4 regions of the Streptacidiphilus sp. EB129 genome follow, and region 3 is predicted to be linked to each of the others. Evidence: riboswitches for the same ligand, from Rfam matches in the RefSeq annotation. Region 3 holds a riboswitch; each other region holds the start of a gene.

Region 1 (4,442 bases), on a different contig from region 3:
GGCACGTCACCGCGGCAGCGCAGCGCGGCGTCCAACTGACCGCACCGAATCCCCGTGGAACACTCCGGCCTTGGGAATCCAGCCCGGCATTCCCCGGAGTTAAAAGGCCCAGAGAATGAACAGCCAGGAGTGCGCTGATTTCCTGGACGCGTACACCAGGCTGCTGGAAAGGGACCGGTCCGGCCCGTATTTCGCCGACCACCCGAAGAGCGAGCCCCCTTCGGCACCGGCCGGGGTCGGGCTTGAGGCGGGGGACGGTCCACCGACGCAGCAGCCCGCCGCACGGCTCCCCAACAGGGGAGGCCGTGCGGCGGGCGGGCGCCGGGCAGGAGTCGGTCCGTCAGTACCAGTTGTGGGCCTGCCAGAAGGCCCAGGCCTGGTTGGGGCTGCCGTACGTGGTGTTCATGTAGTCCAGCGCCCAGCGCAGCTGGGTGGCGGGGTTGGTCTGCCAGTCGGCGCCGGCGGAGGCCATCTTGTCGCCGGGCAGCGACTGGGGCAGGCCGTAGGCACCGGAGGAGGGGTTGGTGGCGCTGACGTTCCAGCCGCTCTCGTGGGAGATGATCTGGTCGAACGAGGCGAGCTGGTCGGCCGGGACGATCTGCGCGGCGATGGACTGCGGGTCGCCGGAGAGGTTGGCGGCGGGGGCGGCGGTCGAGCCCGAGGACGACTGGGCGCCGGTGCTCTGGGTCGCGGGGACCTGTGTCTCGTTCTGGGCGGCGCCGCTCTGGGCCGAGCTGTTCGACGCACCGCCGGTCAGACGAAGACGCTGACCCGGGAAGATCATGTTCGGGCCGTCAGTCAGGGTGGAGCGGTTCAGCTGATACAGCGTCTGCCAGCCACCGGCCACGTGGTGGGACTGCGCGATCGTGGACAGCCAGTCGCCGGAGGCCACGGTGTAGGTGGTGGGCGCGGCGGTGGTGGGCGCTGCGGTGGTGGGTGCGGCCGTGGTGGGTGCGGCCGGGGCCGCCTGGGCGGTCGAGGACTGCTGCGCCGGAGCCGGGGATTCCGAACCCTCGGAGTCGCCCGAGGCCTGGGCGGCACCGCTGCTGGAGGAGGATGCGCCGGAGCCGGCGGAGGCGGTGCTGACACTGGCGGGTGCGCCGCCCTGGCTCAGGCCGGCCTGGGGGCCGCACACCGGCCAGGCAGTGGGACCCTGCGAGGCGAGCACCTTCTCCGCGACGGCGATCTGCTGACTCTGGGTGGCCTGGTCGGCGGTGGCGGCATACTGCTGGCCGCCGTAGGCGTCCCAGGTGGAGGCGGAGAACTGCAGTCCGCCGTAGTAGCCGTTGCCCGTGTTGATCGACCAGTTGCCGGAGCTTTCACACTGGGCGACCTGGGCCCAGGTCGAGACCGGGGCGGCGAAGGCGCTCGTCGTGCCGACGAGCGGGATGGCTATGCCCGCGCCGGCCACGCCGGCGGTGGCGACCAGGCGCTTGGCCTGGTTGGTACGGGGGCGACGATGACGGCCATTTCCAGGCATGAGCATGACAGAAGCCTCTCCGACGCCTGCGAGGTGAGCTGTCGGATTCGGGCCGTGAGGTAGCCCGGCCGCGCCGAAGCACGGCTTCACCCCAAGCCGCAGCCGGGTGCGCTGCGGCGACTTACCTGGTTCCCCCGCCTCTGCCGTGGTGATGTTTGTGGGCGCCCTCGACCTCCGCCGGCAGAATTCGGCGTTCCGGAGTGCGAGGTTCCGCTAGATGCGAACAGGCTGCACGCTAGACAGAAGGGAGGCCGCAGTGCAACTGGCTGTGACGACGGCCACAGGGGATCAGCACACAGGCATCCCTTATGTCCCATTGAGGGAGAAATGACATGTTGTCACACCGATTGCACGGGAACGAGCGCCCCGGCAGGCGGGCCCCGGTCACTGGGGCGGGAGGGCCACCAGGGTGTTTCCCTGACGGGCCGCCACCAGAGTGCCGGTCGGGTCCTCGGCCACCATCCAGGCGTCGGTGCGGGTGACCGGCTCGCTGTAGCGCCAGCGGACCGAGCCGTCGGAGGCGTTGATCGCCCAGAAGCCGTCCGCGCCGCCGGCCGCCGGGACCAGCAGCAGATCGGCGCCGAGTTTGCCCGCCACGGAGTCCCAGGCGGCGATCCCGACCGGGTCGTTCATCGTCCAGCCGACGCCGGGGGTTTCGACGAGCCCCCAGGTGTAGACGGTGCTGCCGTTGGTGTTCTCCACGACGATGACCTGAGCCCCGAACTGGTTCCCCCCGAACTCGCCGGTCTTGGTGCCGGTGGCCGGGTCGATCACCAGCGCCGTCCGCAGCTCCTCGCGCATCACGACGCGGTTCCCGGCCACGCGAACGTGGGACACATCGAGCGCGGCCACCCCCGGGTAGGTCCAACTGCTGGTGCCCGTCGCCTGGTCGTAGGCCTGCAGGTCGGCCACCTCGGTGGCGTCCTTGCTGAGGTTGGCCTTCACCAGCACCTTGCCGCCGGCCAGCACCGCCGCCGCGCCCTGCGGGCACAGGTCCGCAGCCACTGCGGCCGGGGTCGGGCGGGCGGCCGGGTTCTTGGCGAAGCAGGAGCGGAGCAGCGGCGTCAGCCCGGCCGAAGTCGATGACCCGTGGCCCCCCGGGCGAGAGCAGCACGTTCCCGGGCTTGAGGTCGCGGTGCACGAGGCCCACCGCGTGGATTCCGCACAGCGCCTCGGCAAGGCCCGCGCCCAGGGCGCGCAGGCTGCGCTCCGGCAGCGGCCCGTGCTCGGCCACCGCAGCGCCGAGTGTCGGGCCGAGCACATACGCGGTCGCCAGCCAGGGGGTCGCCGCCCGGGTGTCCGCGCCCTCCACCGGCGCGGTCCAGGGGCCGGTCACCGCGCGGGCCATGGCCACCTCGCGGGCGAACCGATCGCGGAACTGCTGGTCCGCCGCCAGATCGGGCCGGACCACCTTGACCGCCACCGCCCGGCCGCCGGCCGAACGCGCGAGATAGACCCGGCCCATGCCGCCCTCGCCCAGCCGCGCCAGCAGCCGGTACGGGCCGAGCTGCTGCGGATCCGACGCCTCCAGCGGCTGCACCGCGCTCCCCCGTTCCTCCGCGCGACCGGGAGCCGTGGAGCTACGTCTCACGACCGGGGCGACGCCTCCAGCGACTTGCCGTGCCCACGGTGATCATGTGCACAGGCGGGGACATTATCGCCATGCGCTCGGACCTGGCTTGGAAAAATTTGACCTCACCTCTCAACTGCGGACGGCGTACACCGTGTAGTAGTCCAGATGCGCCAGCGCTGCCGGCGCCTCGGTCCTGACCGAGAACCCGTGCGCGGTGAGCATCCCCATGGCCCTGTCGAGCGTGCCCTCCAGGTCCTGCAACTCCAGCACGATCTGGTCGATGCGCTGCCAGTCCGCGTCGTCGATCCCCTGCAGCACGTCGAGTTCTGCGCCTTCCACGTCGACCTTGAGCAGGTCGACGCGATCGATGCCGGGATACCGCGCCAGCGCCGTGGACAGCCGTTCCACGGTGACGGTCACGTCTTCGCCCTGATACAGGTGGTCGCCCACCCCGTCTCCCCACATGCTCGCGATGTGGTCGCGGTCGTGCTTCTTCTGATCGGGATAGCGGGTCGAGTTGCCGGGCAGGTTGGGGTAGAAGGTGAAGGTGACGGGCCCCTCGAAGTCACCGGAGAGGCCGTGCGGTACCACCTCAACGTCGGTGGCGTGGTGGAGTTCGAGATTGCTGCGCAGGGCCTGGAGAGTCCTCGGCATGGGCTCGAAGGCCACGATTCGGGCCTGCGGCCAGTGGCGCTTGACGTACAGCGAGAAGATCCCGACGTTCGCGCCGACGTCCAGCACGCAGCCGTTGGCGGGCACGGTGATGCCGTGCCGCAGGTAGGTGTGGTCGGTGAACATCTCGGCGTAGATGGCCTTCAGTTCCTGGACGGCACCGTCCGTCTGAAGCCCGTAGCAGCTGAAACCTTCGTCGAGCTCGACAAGACCGATCGCGATCATGAGGAACGCTCACTCTCTGCGCTGCCGGTGGGCACCAACCCGCCGTCCGTTGAGCGTGCTTGACGGAGCGTTCGGCCCCGGCCGGCCCGCCGATCTCCAGGAACTCTAATGGTGTGGGATTAGTGAAGGGACTAGCCTCCGGTTGGCGGCGGCACCGGCCCCGGGTTGACGACTGCGCTCCCGTCAGGCCGTTGAGCCGCGGTGGCGCTGGTAGTGGCGGGCGGCTCGGGCGCGGTTGCCGCAGGCGGGGGAGCACCACTCGCGGCGGGGGTGGTCCTTGAGGAAGTACAGGACGCATCCGGGGGCCAGGCAGGCCCGGAGCGCGAGCCGGTCGTCCTGGCTGAACAGGGCGATCGCCTCCTCGGCGATGGCCGAGACCGTGGCGGCTGCGGCTTGGCCGTTGGTGCGGGTGAGCCGTACGGGTGCTTCGCCGGGAGTCCAGGTCAGAGCCGACCAGCGCGGAACCGCGCCGGCGGCGTCGTTGACCGCGTC
Region 2 (4,442 bases), on a different contig from region 3:
GCTCGGACGGGGGTACGGGCACGTCAGTCATCGAGGCTTCCCTTCGTCTCGCCGCGCAGGCCGAAGACCTCGCGCCGTCCGGCCAGCGGGACCAGCTCGACCTCGGCCGGCAGGCCCGGCTCGAAGCGCACGGCGGTACCGGCCGGGATGTTGAGGCGCTGCCCGTGCGCTGCGGCCCGGTCGAACTCCAGACCGGGGTTGGCCTCGGCGAAGTGGTAGTGCGATCCGACCTGGATCGGGCGGTCCGCGGTGTTGACCACGGCGAGGGTGGTGACCGGCCGACCGAGGTTCAGCGCGACCTCGCCGTCCCCGAGCAGCAGCTCGCCCGGGACGACCGGACTCTCGGCCCGGGAGTGCCCCGGGTGCTCGGCCGGGTTCATCCGATCGGCTCATGGAGGGTGACCAGCTTGGTCCCGTCCGGGAAAGTGGCCTCGACCTGGACATCGTGGATCATCTCCGGGATCCCGTCCATCACGTCCGAACGGGTGAGCACCCGACGCCCCGACTCCATCAGCTCGGCCACGGTGCGGCCGTCCCTGGCCCCCTCCAGCACATGGACCGTCAGGAGGGCCACCGCCTCCGGATGGTTGAGCCGCAGCCCCCGCTCGCGGCGCGCCCTGGCGACGTCGGCGGCGACATGGATGAGCAGGCGCTCCTGCTCGTGCGGGGAGAGTCTCATCAGCGTGCACCTCTCACGGGTGCCCCGGGCCCACGGCCTGGGGGGTGGCACGCGGGCACGCCTTCGTGCCGCGGGGGTTGTCCGGGCAGCGGCGCGGGGATACCGGCCGGGTCGCACCGCACACGGGCCGCACTGCCCGCTGCCACCTCGGCCGATCGTCGCGCCCGGGGGCGGATCGTGTGCCGACACGCTAGCGGAAGGGCCGGTCCGCCGGTCAGAGGGCACACTCGGATTCACCCCCGGGTCGCCCCGGGAGCTTACTGCCCGTCATATCGCCATGTCCATGGCACTGCACTATGTGATGTCGGAATGCAGTGCTCCGCCAATGCCCGCCATCGGCGCCGCGCTCACCCGGTCGGCCGAACAGATCGAGCCGCCAAAGGCGGAACATTACCCTCCAGCGACCACCACCATGGGTGATATTCCCAGCTCAGGGCATATTCCCGCACGGCGTGTGAATTTTCTCAAGCCGCCTTCGAATTAGGCTGAATAGCTCTCACATCCGCCCCCGGTTCACTTCTTTGGGGCATTGGAAACACTGGGTGACAAGAATCACAAATGGCTGGCATGACGTGAAGATCGCATAAAAACGTGCCAATACTGTCCGCCGAACCAATAAGTCCTCGCCGCCGTGGCGGGGCGGTCCGGCCGGACGCCGAGTCTCGCCACCGGTCGGACGCCAGGTGCCCACACACCTGACAGGCGAGAACGGGAGACCCGAGCAGGCCGGGACGGCGCGACCGTCCCTTGGGGTGAAGCCATCACGGTGGCCGGGCAGCTTTCGGAGCCCGAACCCGACAGGGAGACCTTTCGTAGGCGGTTCCGGAAGGACACGCATGACTGCGTCCGTTCCTACCCACGCCCAGATTCAGCAGGACCAGGGGGAGCAGCAGGACCAGAGGGGCCGTCAGGACCAGCACCAGCACCAGCACCAGGAGCAGCGGGACCGACGGGAGGCCGTGAACAGCCGCCGCTGGCGGCCGGCCGTGGCCTCCGCGCTCACCCTGGCCGCACTGGCGGGCAGCACCCTGCTGGCCGCCGCACCGGCCGACGCCGCCACCGTCGAGATGAAGGCGCTGAGCATCGCGGCATCGAAGCACGGCGACCCCTACGGCTGGGGCGCCACCGGCCCGAACCGCTTCGACTGCTCAGGGCTGACGTACTACGCCTTCAAGCACGCCGGGAGGACCCTGCCGCGAACCGCACAGGCGCAGTACAACAGCGTGCGACATATCTCGAAGTCCAGCCTCCGACCGGGTGACCTGGTCTTCTTCCACTACGGAAGCTACGTCTACCACGTCGGAATCTACGCCGGCGGCGGCATGATCTGGCACGCGCCGCGCCCGGGCTCGTACGTGAAGAAGGAGCGGATCTGGACCAACTCGGTCTGGTACGGCCGCCCCTGACCGCCCGTCCCCGGTCGGTGCCGGACGTGTACCGGCCGGGGCCCTAATCTGACGATCATGACTGCTGTGTCGATCGACGCCGTGACCGGGATCCTGTCCGAGGCGGCGGAGGCCGCGATCCTCCCCCGCTTCCGGGCCCTGGCCGAGGGGGAGGTGACCGAGAAGTCGCCGGGCGAGCTGGTCACCGTCGCCGACCGCGAGGCCGAGGACCTGATCAGCCGTCGGCTGCGCACACTCCTGGACGCGCCGGTCGTCGGCGAGGAGGCCACCGCCGCCGACCCGGGGCTGGTCGCCGCGCTGCGGGAGGCCCCGGCGGCCTGGCTGGTGGACCCACTGGACGGGACCGCCAACTTCGTCGCCGGCCGCCCCGAGTACGCGGTCATGGCCGCCCTGGTCCGGGCCGGGGAGACGGTGGCGGCGTGGATCGTACAACCCGCCGAGGGGCGCGCCTACGTCGCCGAACGGGGCGCCGGGGCCTGGCGGGACGGCACCAGGATCCGGCGGACGCCCGCACCCGCCGACCCGTCAGAGCTGCGCGGAGCGGTGCTGACCCGGTTTCTGGACCCCGTCGCCAGGGCCCGGGTCGCCGCTGCGGCACCCCGGTTCGCCGAACTCGGCCCGGGCACGGGCTGCGCGGGCGTGGACTATCCGCGCGTGCTGGACGGCGGGCAGGACTTCGTCCTGTTCCACCGCACCCTCCCCTGGGACCACGCCCCGGGCACCCTGCTGCTCACCGAGGCGGGCGGCCTCGCCCAGCGGCCGGACGGCACCCCCTATCGCCCCACCGACGACCGCACCGGCCTCCTCGCCACCGCCGACCCCATCACCTGGCACACCGTCCGCCCCCTCCTGCTGCCCTGAACCATCAGTGCAGAGCGTCGGCGCCGGGGCCAGAAGCGGGGGTGGTGGCGGAAGAAGGACGGTGCATGGTCATGGGTCCAGCTTTCGGGGTAGTGCGCTGACGCCTGTGAGCCTTCCAGGCCGGGCGTCGAGCGGGGAGTGGCAGAAATGACAGCGTGCACATCGGCGGGGCCGCCCTATCCGGCACTCGCCGCAAGAGCACACCATCAACCGGCCCCTCGTCATCCTGCTGCTCATGGCGGACGAGGGCGAACTGCACGACAACAAGTACGGCCCGGAGCCCGACCGTCGGCACCCGCCGCGTCGTGGCGTGCGTGGCGACACCGCAGGCGAGCAGCTGTCCCAGGCCTGAGCCGGGGCCCGAAGGCCCGATTCGATCGTCGGCCGGGCACCGGGGGTGCCCAGCCGACGCGGGGTCAGCGGGGGGCGGTGCGGGTGAGGGTGGCGACGGCGTGGTCGATCTGGTCGGGGGTCAGGTCGGCGCGGGCGGTCAGCCGCAGGCGTGACCAGCGGTCCGGGACGGACGGCGGGCGGAAGCAGCCGACGGCCAGGCCCTGGCGGCGGCACTCCGTGGCCCAGGCCAGCGCGGCCTCAGGGGAGGCGACGCGGATCGAGACGACTGCCGCGTCCGGCGTGGACACCTGCAGGCCGTGTGCGGCGAGCCGGGTTGACAGTGTGCGCGCCACCTCGCGCGCTCGTTCGGCGCGCTGCGGCTCCTCGCGGATCAGCCGCAGCGCACCCAGCGCCGCGCCCACCGCCGCAGGGGCGAGTCCGGTGTCGAAGATGAACGTCCGAGCGGCCTGCACCAGGTGGTCGATGACGCGGCGCGGGCCCAGCACCGCCCCGCCCTGCGAGCCGAGCGACTTGGAGAGGGTGACCGTGGTCACCACGTCCGGCGAACCGGCCAGCCCGGCGGCGGCCGTCGCGCCGGCTCCGCCGGGGCCGAGCACGCCGAAGCCGTGCGCGTCGTCGACCAGCAGCGCCGCGCCGTGGGCCCGGCAGGCGGCGGCATGCCCGGCGAGGGGCGCGGCGTCACCGTCCACCGAGAACACCGAGTCGCTGATCACCAGCGCGCGGCGCCGGGTACGGCCGGCCAGCGCGGCGCGGACCGCGTCCGGCGAACGGTGCGCGGCCCGGGTGACCTCGGCGCGGGCCAGCCGGCAGCCGTCGATCAGCGAAGCGTGGTTGAGCTCGTCGGAGACGATCAGGGTGTCGGCGTCGGTCAGCGCGGTGACGGCGGCGAGGTTGGCGGTGTAGCCGGAGGAGAACACCAGGGCCGCCTCGGCTCCGCTGAAGTCCGCGAGCTCGGCCTCCAGTTCGGCGTGCAGCGCGGTACTGCCGGTGACCAGGCGCGAGCCGGTCGAACCGCCGCCCCAGCGCAGCGCCGCGTCCGACGCGGCGGCGGTGACCCGGGGGTGGCGGACCAGGCCCAGGTAGTCGTTGCTCGCCAGGTCGAGCAGGTCCTCCTCGGCCGGGCGCGGCCGGAGCGTCCGGAC
Region 3 (4,442 bases):
GCGCGCCCTCGGCGGCGAAACGGCGCGCCAAAGCCGCCCCGATGCCACCGGCCGCACCGGTCACGACCACGACGGATCCGCGTATCTGCATGTCCTGACTCCTCTCGCCGGGCCCCCGCACGGCCCGTTCACTGCCGGTGATCGTAAGCATCCCGCCCGCCACCGCAACAGTGCCCGTCCGTGACGCGGGTCAACCTCCGGCTACCGTCAAGGAGTGCACAAGCCGCCCACCGTTCCGACAGCCGCCCCGACCACTCTCCCGGGCAGTGTCCCGAGTGCTGTCCCGAGCGCTGTCGCCGAGACCGGCCCGGAACTCTTCACCTGGGAGTTCGCGGCCGACCCCTACCCCGCGTACGCCTGGCTGCGGAGCCATGATCCGGTGCACCGGACCACGCTGCCCAGCGGGGTCGAGGCCTGGCTGGTCACCCGCTACGACGACGCCCGGCAGGCGCTGGCGGACGCCCGGCTGAGCAAGAGCCCGGCCCACCACAGCGGCCAGGGCCACCGCAGCGGCCGGGTCGGCATCCCCGGCGAGCGCAACGCGGACCTGATGACCCATCTGCTGAATATCGACCCGCCGGACCACACCCGGCTGCGGCGGCTGGTCTCCAAGGCCTTCACTCCGCGCCGCGTCGCCCTGTTCGAACCCCGGGTCCGGGAGCTCACCGACCGGCTGATCGACGGCTTCGCGGAGCGGGGTGAGGCCGACCTGATCCACGAGTTCGCCTTCCCGCTGCCCATCTACGCCATCTGCGACCTGCTCGGCGTCCCCGCCGAGGACCAGGACGACTTCCGGGACTGGGCCGGGATGATGGTCCGGCACGAGAAGCCGGGCGCCGGCGGCGGCAGCCCGCGCGGCGGCGTGGCCCGCGCGGTGAAGCGGATCCGGGCCTACCTCGCCGAACTGATCCACCGCAAGCGCGCCGACATCGCCTCGGGACAGGCCGGTGACGACCTGATCTCCGACCTGATCCGGGCCAGCGACCACGGCGAGCACCTGACCGAGAACGAGGCCGCGGCGATGGCCTTCATCCTGCTCTTCGCCGGCTTCGAGACCACTGTCAACCTCATCGGCAACGGCCTCTACCACCTGCTGAACCATCCCCGGCAGCGGGCCGAGCTGCAGGCCTCGCTCGCCGCCGGCGAGACCGCGCTGCTGGCCACCGCGGTCGAGGAACTGCTGCGCTACGACGGCCCGGTGGAGCTCGCCACCTGGCGCTTCGCCACCAGCCCGATCACCCTGGGCGGCCAGGACATCGCGGTCGGCGATCCGGTGCTGGTGGTGCTGGCCGGCGCGGACCGCGATCCGGCCCGCTTCGACCAGCCCGACCTGCTGGACCTCGAACGCCGGGACAACCCGCACCTCGGCTTCGGTCACGGCATCCACTACTGCATCGGCGCCCCGCTGGCCCGACTTGAGGCCCAGTACGCTCTCGCCGCGCTGCTCACCCGCCTCCCCGATCTGCACCTCACCGTCGCGCCCGGGGAACTGCGCTGGCGCGGCGGCCTGATCATGCGTGGGCTGCGCCAACTCCCGGTCGGCTACCGCCCGGAGCAGCCCGCGAAGCAGCCGCCCGAGGCGCTGCCGGAGTAGCCGCCGCGCCAGTTCCGGGACGGGTGAGGCGAACTGATGGGCTTGTGATTATCAGTCCGGTCTGTCTAGCCTGCCCAGAACGCCCGCACACGTGGGCGGCCGTCGTACGGGACGCCGAGTCCTGTCCAGCCGTGCGCCGGTACCAAGACTTCTTCATTGGGCAGGAGCGGGGGACCCAGGTAAGTCGCCGCAGTCCACGGGGCTGCGGCTGGGGGTGAAGGCGTGTCATGCGCCCGGGCTACCTCACGGCCCGAACCCGACAGCTCACCTCGCAGGCGTCGGAGAGGACACCTGCCATGCCCTTCGCCATGCCCGTGAACAGCACCGGCCGCCATCGCAAGCCGCGCACCAGCCAGACCCGGCGCCTGGTCGCCACCGGTGGCCTGGCCACCGCCGGGATAGCCCTGCCGCTCATCGGTGCCACCTCCGCCTCCGCGGCCTCGGTGTCCACCTGGGACAAGGTCGCCAACTGCGAGAGCAGCGGCGACTGGTCGATCAACACCGGCAACGGCTACTACGGCGGACTGCAGTTCTCCGCCTCGACCTGGTCCGCCTACGGCGGCGGTTCGTACGCGTCCACCGCGAACCGGGCCAGCAAGGCCCAGCAGATCGCCGTCGCCGAGAAGGTGCTGGCCTCGCAGGGCCCCGGCGCCTGGCCGGTGTGCGGCCCGCAGGCCGGCCTGACCCGTGGCGGCGCCCCGGCCTCCGTCGACACCGGTACCCCGGCGCGGAGCACCACGACCAAGAGCACGCCGACCAAGAGCTCCCCGACCCACGGCACCACGACCCACACCGGCACCGGCAAGCACCGCAAGCCGACCGCCACCGAGCAGTCCGCGCCGCAGTCCACCACTGCACAGTCCACCACGCAGCCCGCCGCGCAGTCCGCGCCGCAGGCATCGGTGCCCGGGCAGCACGCGGTCGGCCACGGCGGCTACACCGTCAAGCCCGGTGACACCCTGTCCGGGATCGCCGCGTCCGCGCACCTGGGCGGTGGCTGGCAGACGCTCTACCAGGACAACAGGTCGACGGTGGGCGGCAACCCGAACCTCATCTACCCGGGCCAGCAGCTCCAGGTCGGCTGACGGGTCGACTCCGACGGGACGAGGGCGTCCCTGCCCGCCAGCGCACCCCTGGGTGAACTACTGGTGAGTAGGGGCGCCGCATCGTGGGACTCCCGCGAGCGCCGCGTCGCTGCGAGCCCTCCTGCGGATAGGCTCAGGGGGTAAACCAGTAGGAGCAGCCCCAAGGAGATGCCTGTGCCGTCCATCGACGTCGTCGTAGCCCGGGAGATCCTCGACTCGCGAGGCAACCCCACGGTCGAGGTCGAGGTCGGCCTCGACGACGGCAGCACCGGCCGTGCCGCCGTTCCGTCCGGCGCCTCGACCGGCGCCTTCGAGGCCCTGGAAATGCGCGACGGTGACAAGAACCGTTACGGCGGCAAGGGCGTGGAGAAGGCCGTGCTCGCGGTCATCGAGCAGATCGGCCCGGAGCTGGTCGGCTACGACGCCACCGAGCAGCGCCTGATCGACCAGGCGATGCTGGACCTGGACGCCACTCCGGACAAGTCCTCGCTCGGCGCCAACGCCATCCTCGGCGTCTCCCTCGCGGTGGCCCACGCGGCCTCCGAGGCCAGCGACCTGCCGCTGTTCCGCTACCTGGGCGGCCCGAACGCGCACCTGCTGCCGGTCCCGATGATGAACATCCTCAACGGCGGTTCGCACGCGGACTCCAACGTCGACATCCAGGAGTTCATGATCGCTCCGATCGGCGCCGAGTCCTTCTCCGAGGCCGTGCGCTGGGGTGTCGAGGTCTACCACCAGCTCAAGTCGGTGCTGAAGCAGCGCGGCCTGTCCACCGGCCTGGGCGACGAGGGCGGCTTCGCGCCGAACCTGGAGTCCAACCGCGCCGCGCTGGACCTCATCATCGAGGCCATCAAGGAGGCCGGCTACGTCCCCGGCCGCGATGTCGCGCTGGCGCTGGACGTCGCCGCGTCCGAGTTCTACAAGGACGGCAAGTACGAGTTCGAGGGCAAGTCCCGCTCGGCCGCCGAGATGACCGAGTACTACGAGGAGCTGGTCGCGGCCTACCCGCTGGTCTCCATCGAGGACCCGCTGTTCGAGGACGACTGGGCCGGCTGGAAGGTCATCACCGAGCGTCTGGGCAGCAAGGTCCAGCTGGTCGGTGACGACCTGTTCGTGACCAACCCGACCCGCCTGGCCCGGGGCATCAAGGAGGGCATCGCGAACTCGCTGCTGGTGAAGGTCAACCAGATCGGTTCGCTGACCGAGACCCTGGACGCGGTCGAGATGGCCCAGCGCAACGGCTTCCGCTGCATGATGTCGCACCGCTCCGGCGAGACCGAGGACGTCACCATCGCCGACCTCGCCGTCGCCACCAACTGCGGCCAGATCAAGACCGGCGCCCCGGCCCGCTCGGACCGCACCGCCAAGTACAACCAGCTGCTGCGCATCGAGGAGATCCTCGACGACGCCGCGGAGTACGCGGGCCGCGCCGCGTTCCCGCGCTTCCAGCACAGCTCGGCGAGCTGACGTCGCTCCGGTGCCCCGTCGCCCGCACCCTTTAGGGTGGGTCGGCGGGGCACCGGCGTATCCCTGTTCAGCAGCACGGTCGGGCATCGACGGGAGGGGCGAGCGCGTGAGCGGCAGCAAGGGCGGTAGCGGCGGGCAGGGCACCGGCGCGCGCAGCCGCAGGCCGCGGTTCACCGGGCGGGCCGCGGTGCTGGCCCTGGTGCTCTGCTCGCTGGTCGCGGCGCTGGCCTACCCGACCCGTCAGTTCATCGCCCAGCGCGCCCAGATCGCGCAGCAGCGGGCCGCCGCCCAGCAGG
Region 4 (4,442 bases), on a different contig from region 3:
GCCGCACCCGGCCGTCCGAGCCGGTGCAGCTGCGGCACGGGCAGCTGACGGTGGACCCGCGCACCCGCAAAGTCACCGTGGCCGGGGCCGAGGTCACACTCACGCCCAAGGAGTTCGACATCCTGGAGTGTCTGGCGACCGATCCGGGACGGGTGGTCACCCGCCAGGAGATCCTCGAACGGGCCTGGGACGCGCACTGGTACGGGCCCACCAAGGTGCTGGACGTGCACATGGCCGCGCTGCGCCGGAAGCTGGGCGTCCCCGGACTGGTGGAAACGGTCTACGGACGCGGATTCCGGCTGGGCGAGTCGGACTGAGCCGGCCGAGGCTTTACCGGATCCGAAGACTTTCTGAACCGGAACCCGACCGTCCATGGCGGACTCTGGACACCGGGCACCCGGCCTCCGAACGGCATACCGCACCGGAGGCACGGGCACCGGCCTGGTCCGTACCGTCGACGCGCGAGGAGTCCCACCATGCCGCACCACGGTCAGGTCCCCGGCGGATCCGCGATACGCCGCCGCGACCGGGGCCGGCGCCGCGTCCGGCTCGCCACCATCGGGATCGCGGTCGCCGCGGCCGCCGGATCGATCGCGCTGAGCACCGGATACGCGCAGTCGCTGCCCGGCAGAACCGCTGCGGCCACCCCGAGCCCCACGCTCCCGCCCACAGCCGTGCCCACGCCGACGACCACGCCGACGACCACGCCCGTCAACGCGTCACCGGCACCGTCAACAACGACGCCGACTCCGTCGCCCTCGCGGACGCCCACCCGCACCACGGCGCCGAAGACCCGGGTACCGGCGATCGCGCCGGCCGGCCGGGCACCGCAGCCGGTGACCACCACCCCGGCCCTCCAGCCGCCCACCACCGCGCCACAACCGGTGCAGCCGACCCAGGCGCCGGTGGCGACCCAGGCGCCCGCGACCACCACCTCGGGGGCCTCGTGACCGAGTCCGGGAAGTAGCCCGCAGCCGTCTGCCGGGCCGGTGCTGACCCTCCGTCTGAACCACTTCTTAGCCCGGGACCGGGCAGAATGCTGCCCGGTCCCACCGCAGGTCTGCCGGCGACGGTGCGGCACACGGGACCGTTCCCGTACCAGCGGAAGGTGCTCCATGTCTGCGATCGGCGACGCCCCGGCCACCACCGGCGGCCCGCGCTCGGCCCCGTCCCCCGAGCCGGACGGCCCCGAGGGCAACGAACGGCTCACCGCCACCACCGGCGCGGTGCTGCTGGCGTTGTTCGCCGCGGAGGGCGTCACCATCCTCTCGCTGAGCCGACTGCTCAGCTGGCACTACTTCATCGGTCTGCTGCTGATCGGTCCGGTCTGCCTCAAGCTGGGCTCGACCGGCTACCGCTTCGCGCGCTACTACACCGGCTCCCCCGCCTACCGGCGGAAGGGACCGCCGGTCCCGCTGCTCCGAATGCTGGGCCCGCTGGTCATCCTCACCAGCGTCGGCGTCATCGGCACCGGCGTCGCCCTGGCCTTCCTCGGCCGCGACCCCGGTCCGCTGCCGTTGCCCATGCTGTTCCTGCACAAGGCGAGCTTCGTCTGCTGGGCCGCCGTGATGACCGTCCACGTCGTCGCCTACCTGTGGCGACTGCCCCGGCTGATCGCCCCCGACCTGCGCCGTCGCCGTCCCGACGAGCCCGGAGGCGCCGCCGTGCGGTGGTCCCTGCTGGCCCTGTCCCTGGGCGGCGGCGTCATCCTGGCCCTGGCCTGCACCCCGCTGGTGTCCCGCTGGCGATGACGCCCGCAGCCGCCGGGACAGGGACCCGGTGACGCCGAACGCCCCCGCACTGCGGGGGCGTTCGGCGTCACACGGGGCTGTCGGCCTCGTCCGGCGGTCAGCGATGGACTGTCAGCGGTAGACGCGGACGTAGTCGGCGGCGAAGGAGAACGGGGCCGTGCCGGAGGGGGCGGGGTGGTACTTCCCGGCGCCGACCGACAGGTTGAGGATCAGGTACGCGGACCAGTTGCTGCCCACGCCGTGGCCGTCGGAGTAGACCTTCACGCCGTTGACGTACCAGTCGACCGAGGTCGCGCCGTAGTAGGTTCCGATGGTCACCCACGTGCCGGGCGCGATGGCGGCGGCGTTGGTGTAGTAGTCCTGGGCGGGGCTGACGTGGTTGGTCAGCTCCAGCAGGTTGGGGTTGTCCGGGTGGTACTCGAAGGAGTCGATCTCACCGTTGCCGGTGGTGCCGTTCTTCCAGGTCCACAGCGCGGGCCAGGCACCTTCGGCGGAGGGCAGCTGGACCCGGGTCTCGGCGTAGTCGCCGGTCCTGACCTGGAAGCCCTCGGTGGAGCCCTGGGTGGTGAGCAGGCCGGTGGTCCAGGCCTGGTTGCCGTTCTCCAGGGTGTGCGAGGAGGGCGAGGCGGTGAAGGTGGCGACGCCGTTGGCGACCGTCACGGCGCTGGGGTCGAGCCAGTCGAGCTTGTTGTCGTCCGGGTTGTGGTTGCCGTACCGGTACGAGGGGGTGGTGCTGCCGACCCAGCGCGAGCCGTAGGCGACCGGGCCGCTGAACTCGTCGCTCCAGACCAGCGACTTGCCGGCGACCGGCGCGGCCGTGGCCGGTGCGGTCGGGGTCACCGGCGGAGCGACCGGGGGCGTGAGCGGAGGGGTCACCGGGGGCGTGACCGGCGGGGTCTTCGCGGCGGAGACGGTCAGGGTGTGGGAGGCCAGGTTGTGCCAGACACCGTCGGTGCCCTGCCAGAAGCCGAACTCCGTGTACGAGCCGGCCGGCAGGCTGCGTGCGGCGGTGGTGATCGAGACGCCGGCGGGGCAGATCCGGACGTTGCCGGACGAGCCGGGGAAGTCGAGGTTGCGGCCTGCGGCGTCACGGACCCCCACGCCCAGCGTCCTCACGGTGAAGCAGGCGCTGGAGTGGACCGCGAGGGACGCGGTGGCGGTGCTGCCGGCGGTCAGGGCGGTGGGGGTGAGCCGGTCCTGGGTGACCCGGGGGGTGGCGGCCTGGGCCTGCGTGGCCAGCGGGACGGCGGCCAGGGCGGCGGCGGCCAGGCCTATGACGGCGGCGGAGTTCACGCCGAGGCGTACGGGCATGGCGGGGAGACGCATAAAGGGGTCCTCGTGACACGCCTGCGAGGTGAGCTGTCGGGTTCGGGCCTGAGGTGGCCCGGCCGCGTGGGGGCGCGGCTTCACCCCGAGCCGGGCCCGGGCCCGCGCGCGGCCGTGGAGGCGACGCGGGTACGGCAAACCGACCTGGTTCCCCCGCTCTCGTCCGATTCGTGCTCGGTTGCCCGCCGACGGGTGGACGGGATTCGGCGTCCCGACGGCGAGGTCCGCCCGAGGCGGAATGTGCAGGTTAGGCAGAGTGACGTTGTTCGTTCAACGTCCAGCCATGAGCTGTGCCATGTCTCACACATCGGTCCGGGAACCGTTGCTGTGAGTTCACGGGCAGGTGCAGACAGCGGCGATGGCATCGGGCACACTGATCCACCACATCCCCCCGCTCGAACGGAGCCCACGGCATGGAAACGACCTCTCCCGACGCCGGCGTCAGACCCGCGACCGGCGCGAACGCGCTGGCCGAGAGGGTCGGACCGAATCCGTCCGGAGTGCTGAACGAACTGGTGATGGAGCTCGCCCGCGCTCTCGGCGAGAACCCGCGCGAGGTAAACCTGAGCCTCAACCGGAAGCTGGGCGTGGAGAGCCGGATCAACCAGAGCGAGGACGTCATCCGCCAGGGCGTGGCGATCGCCCGCGACTGGCTGAGCGGGCTCGGCTGACGGCAGACCGGCCGACGGGGGGCCGGTGCCGTGACGCGGGTGTGTCATCCGCGCGCCGCCGGGCGGTGCTCCGCGTAGGCTCGGCGCTGTGACGTTCAAGGGCTGGCGCGCCGAGGCGCTGGAGTTCTACGAGGGTCTGGAGGACGACAACTCCAAGTCCTTCTGGACCGCGCACAAGGCCGTCTACGAGGCCGAGGTGTACACGCCGATGGCCGAGCTGCTGACCGAGCTGGAGGACGAGTTCGGCGAGGGGAAGATCTTCCGCCCGAACCGCGACGTCCGCTTCAGCGCCGACAAGTCCCCGTACAAGACCGCGATCGGCGCCACCCTCAGCCGGGGCGGCTACGTCCAGCTGTCGGCGGACGGGCTCGGAGCCGGGGCCGGGTACCACATGATGAGCGCCGACCAGCTGGAGCGCTACCGCGAGGCCGTCGCCGAGGAGGTCACCGGCGAGGAGCTGCTGCGGGTGATCGCCGGCGTGGAGGCGCACGGCATAGGGGTCAGCTCGCGCGACCCGCTGAAGACCGCACCGCGCGGCTACGCCAAGGACCACCCGAGGATCGCGCTGCTGCGCAACAAGGACCTGGTCGGCTGGCGGCAGTGGCCGGTCGAGCCCTGGCTGGGGACGGCGGCGGCGAAGCGGCACGTGGTGGACTTCCTGCGGCACAGCCGGCCGCTGACCGAATGGCTGGAC

The links. A riboswitch is a leader RNA that binds a small molecule or an ion and turns the genes downstream of it on or off. The one in region 3 is predicted to bind cyclic di-AMP.
Region 1: linked by a shared signal. The riboswitch ahead of ABH925_RS09470 (transglycosylase family protein) and the one ahead of ABH925_RS11855 (transglycosylase family protein) in region 3 are both predicted to bind cyclic di-AMP.
Region 2: linked by a shared signal. The riboswitch ahead of ABH925_RS20790 (C40 family peptidase) and the one ahead of ABH925_RS11855 (transglycosylase family protein) in region 3 are both predicted to bind cyclic di-AMP.
Region 4: linked by a shared signal. The riboswitch ahead of ABH925_RS00945 (hypothetical protein) and the one ahead of ABH925_RS11855 (transglycosylase family protein) in region 3 are both predicted to bind cyclic di-AMP.

Annotation. Positions count from the first base shown of each region.
Region 1 covers NZ_JBGCCS010000006.1:2,216-6,657, reverse strand. The annotation lists gene ABH925_RS09475 (hypothetical protein) at 1-39, shown strand, start outside; gene ABH925_RS09470 (transglycosylase family protein) at 341-1,486, opposite strand; cyclic di-AMP (ydaO/yuaA leader) riboswitch at 1,489-1,683, opposite strand; gene ABH925_RS09465 (hypothetical protein) at 1,865-2,485, opposite strand; partial or broken gene ABH925_RS09460 (serine/threonine-protein kinase) at 2,541-3,020, opposite strand; gene ABH925_RS09455 (FkbM family methyltransferase) at 3,183-3,950, opposite strand; gene ABH925_RS09450 (ABATE domain-containing protein) at 4,134-4,442, opposite strand, start outside.
Region 2 covers NZ_JBGCCS010000016.1:107,321-111,762, reverse strand. The annotation lists gene ABH925_RS20805 (urease subunit beta) at 24-380, opposite strand; gene ABH925_RS20800 (urease subunit gamma) at 377-679, opposite strand; gene ABH925_RS20795 (hypothetical protein) at 963-1,163, shown strand; cyclic di-AMP (ydaO/yuaA leader) riboswitch at 1,354-1,513, shown strand; gene ABH925_RS20790 (C40 family peptidase) at 1,516-2,085, shown strand; gene ABH925_RS20785 (inositol monophosphatase) at 2,143-2,946, shown strand; gene ABH925_RS20780 (8-amino-7-oxononanoate synthase) at 3,363-4,442, opposite strand, start outside.
Region 3 covers NZ_JBGCCS010000007.1:232,911-237,352, reverse strand. The annotation lists gene ABH925_RS11865 (SDR family NAD(P)-dependent oxidoreductase) at 1-91, opposite strand, end outside; gene ABH925_RS11860 (cytochrome P450) at 215-1,594, shown strand; cyclic di-AMP (ydaO/yuaA leader) riboswitch at 1,719-1,887, shown strand; gene ABH925_RS11855 (transglycosylase family protein) at 1,891-2,679, shown strand; gene eno (phosphopyruvate hydratase) at 2,854-4,146, shown strand; gene ABH925_RS11845 (septum formation initiator family protein) at 4,253-4,442, shown strand, end outside.
Region 4 covers NZ_JBGCCS010000001.1:193,590-198,031, reverse strand. The annotation lists gene ABH925_RS00960 (response regulator transcription factor) at 1-317, shown strand, start outside; gene ABH925_RS00955 (hypothetical protein) at 477-950, shown strand; gene ABH925_RS00950 (hypothetical protein) at 1,116-1,751, shown strand; gene ABH925_RS00945 (hypothetical protein) at 1,863-3,077, opposite strand; cyclic di-AMP (ydaO/yuaA leader) riboswitch at 3,099-3,248, opposite strand; gene ABH925_RS00940 (hypothetical protein) at 3,491-3,748, shown strand; gene ABH925_RS00935 (DUF2461 domain-containing protein) at 3,837-4,442, shown strand, end outside.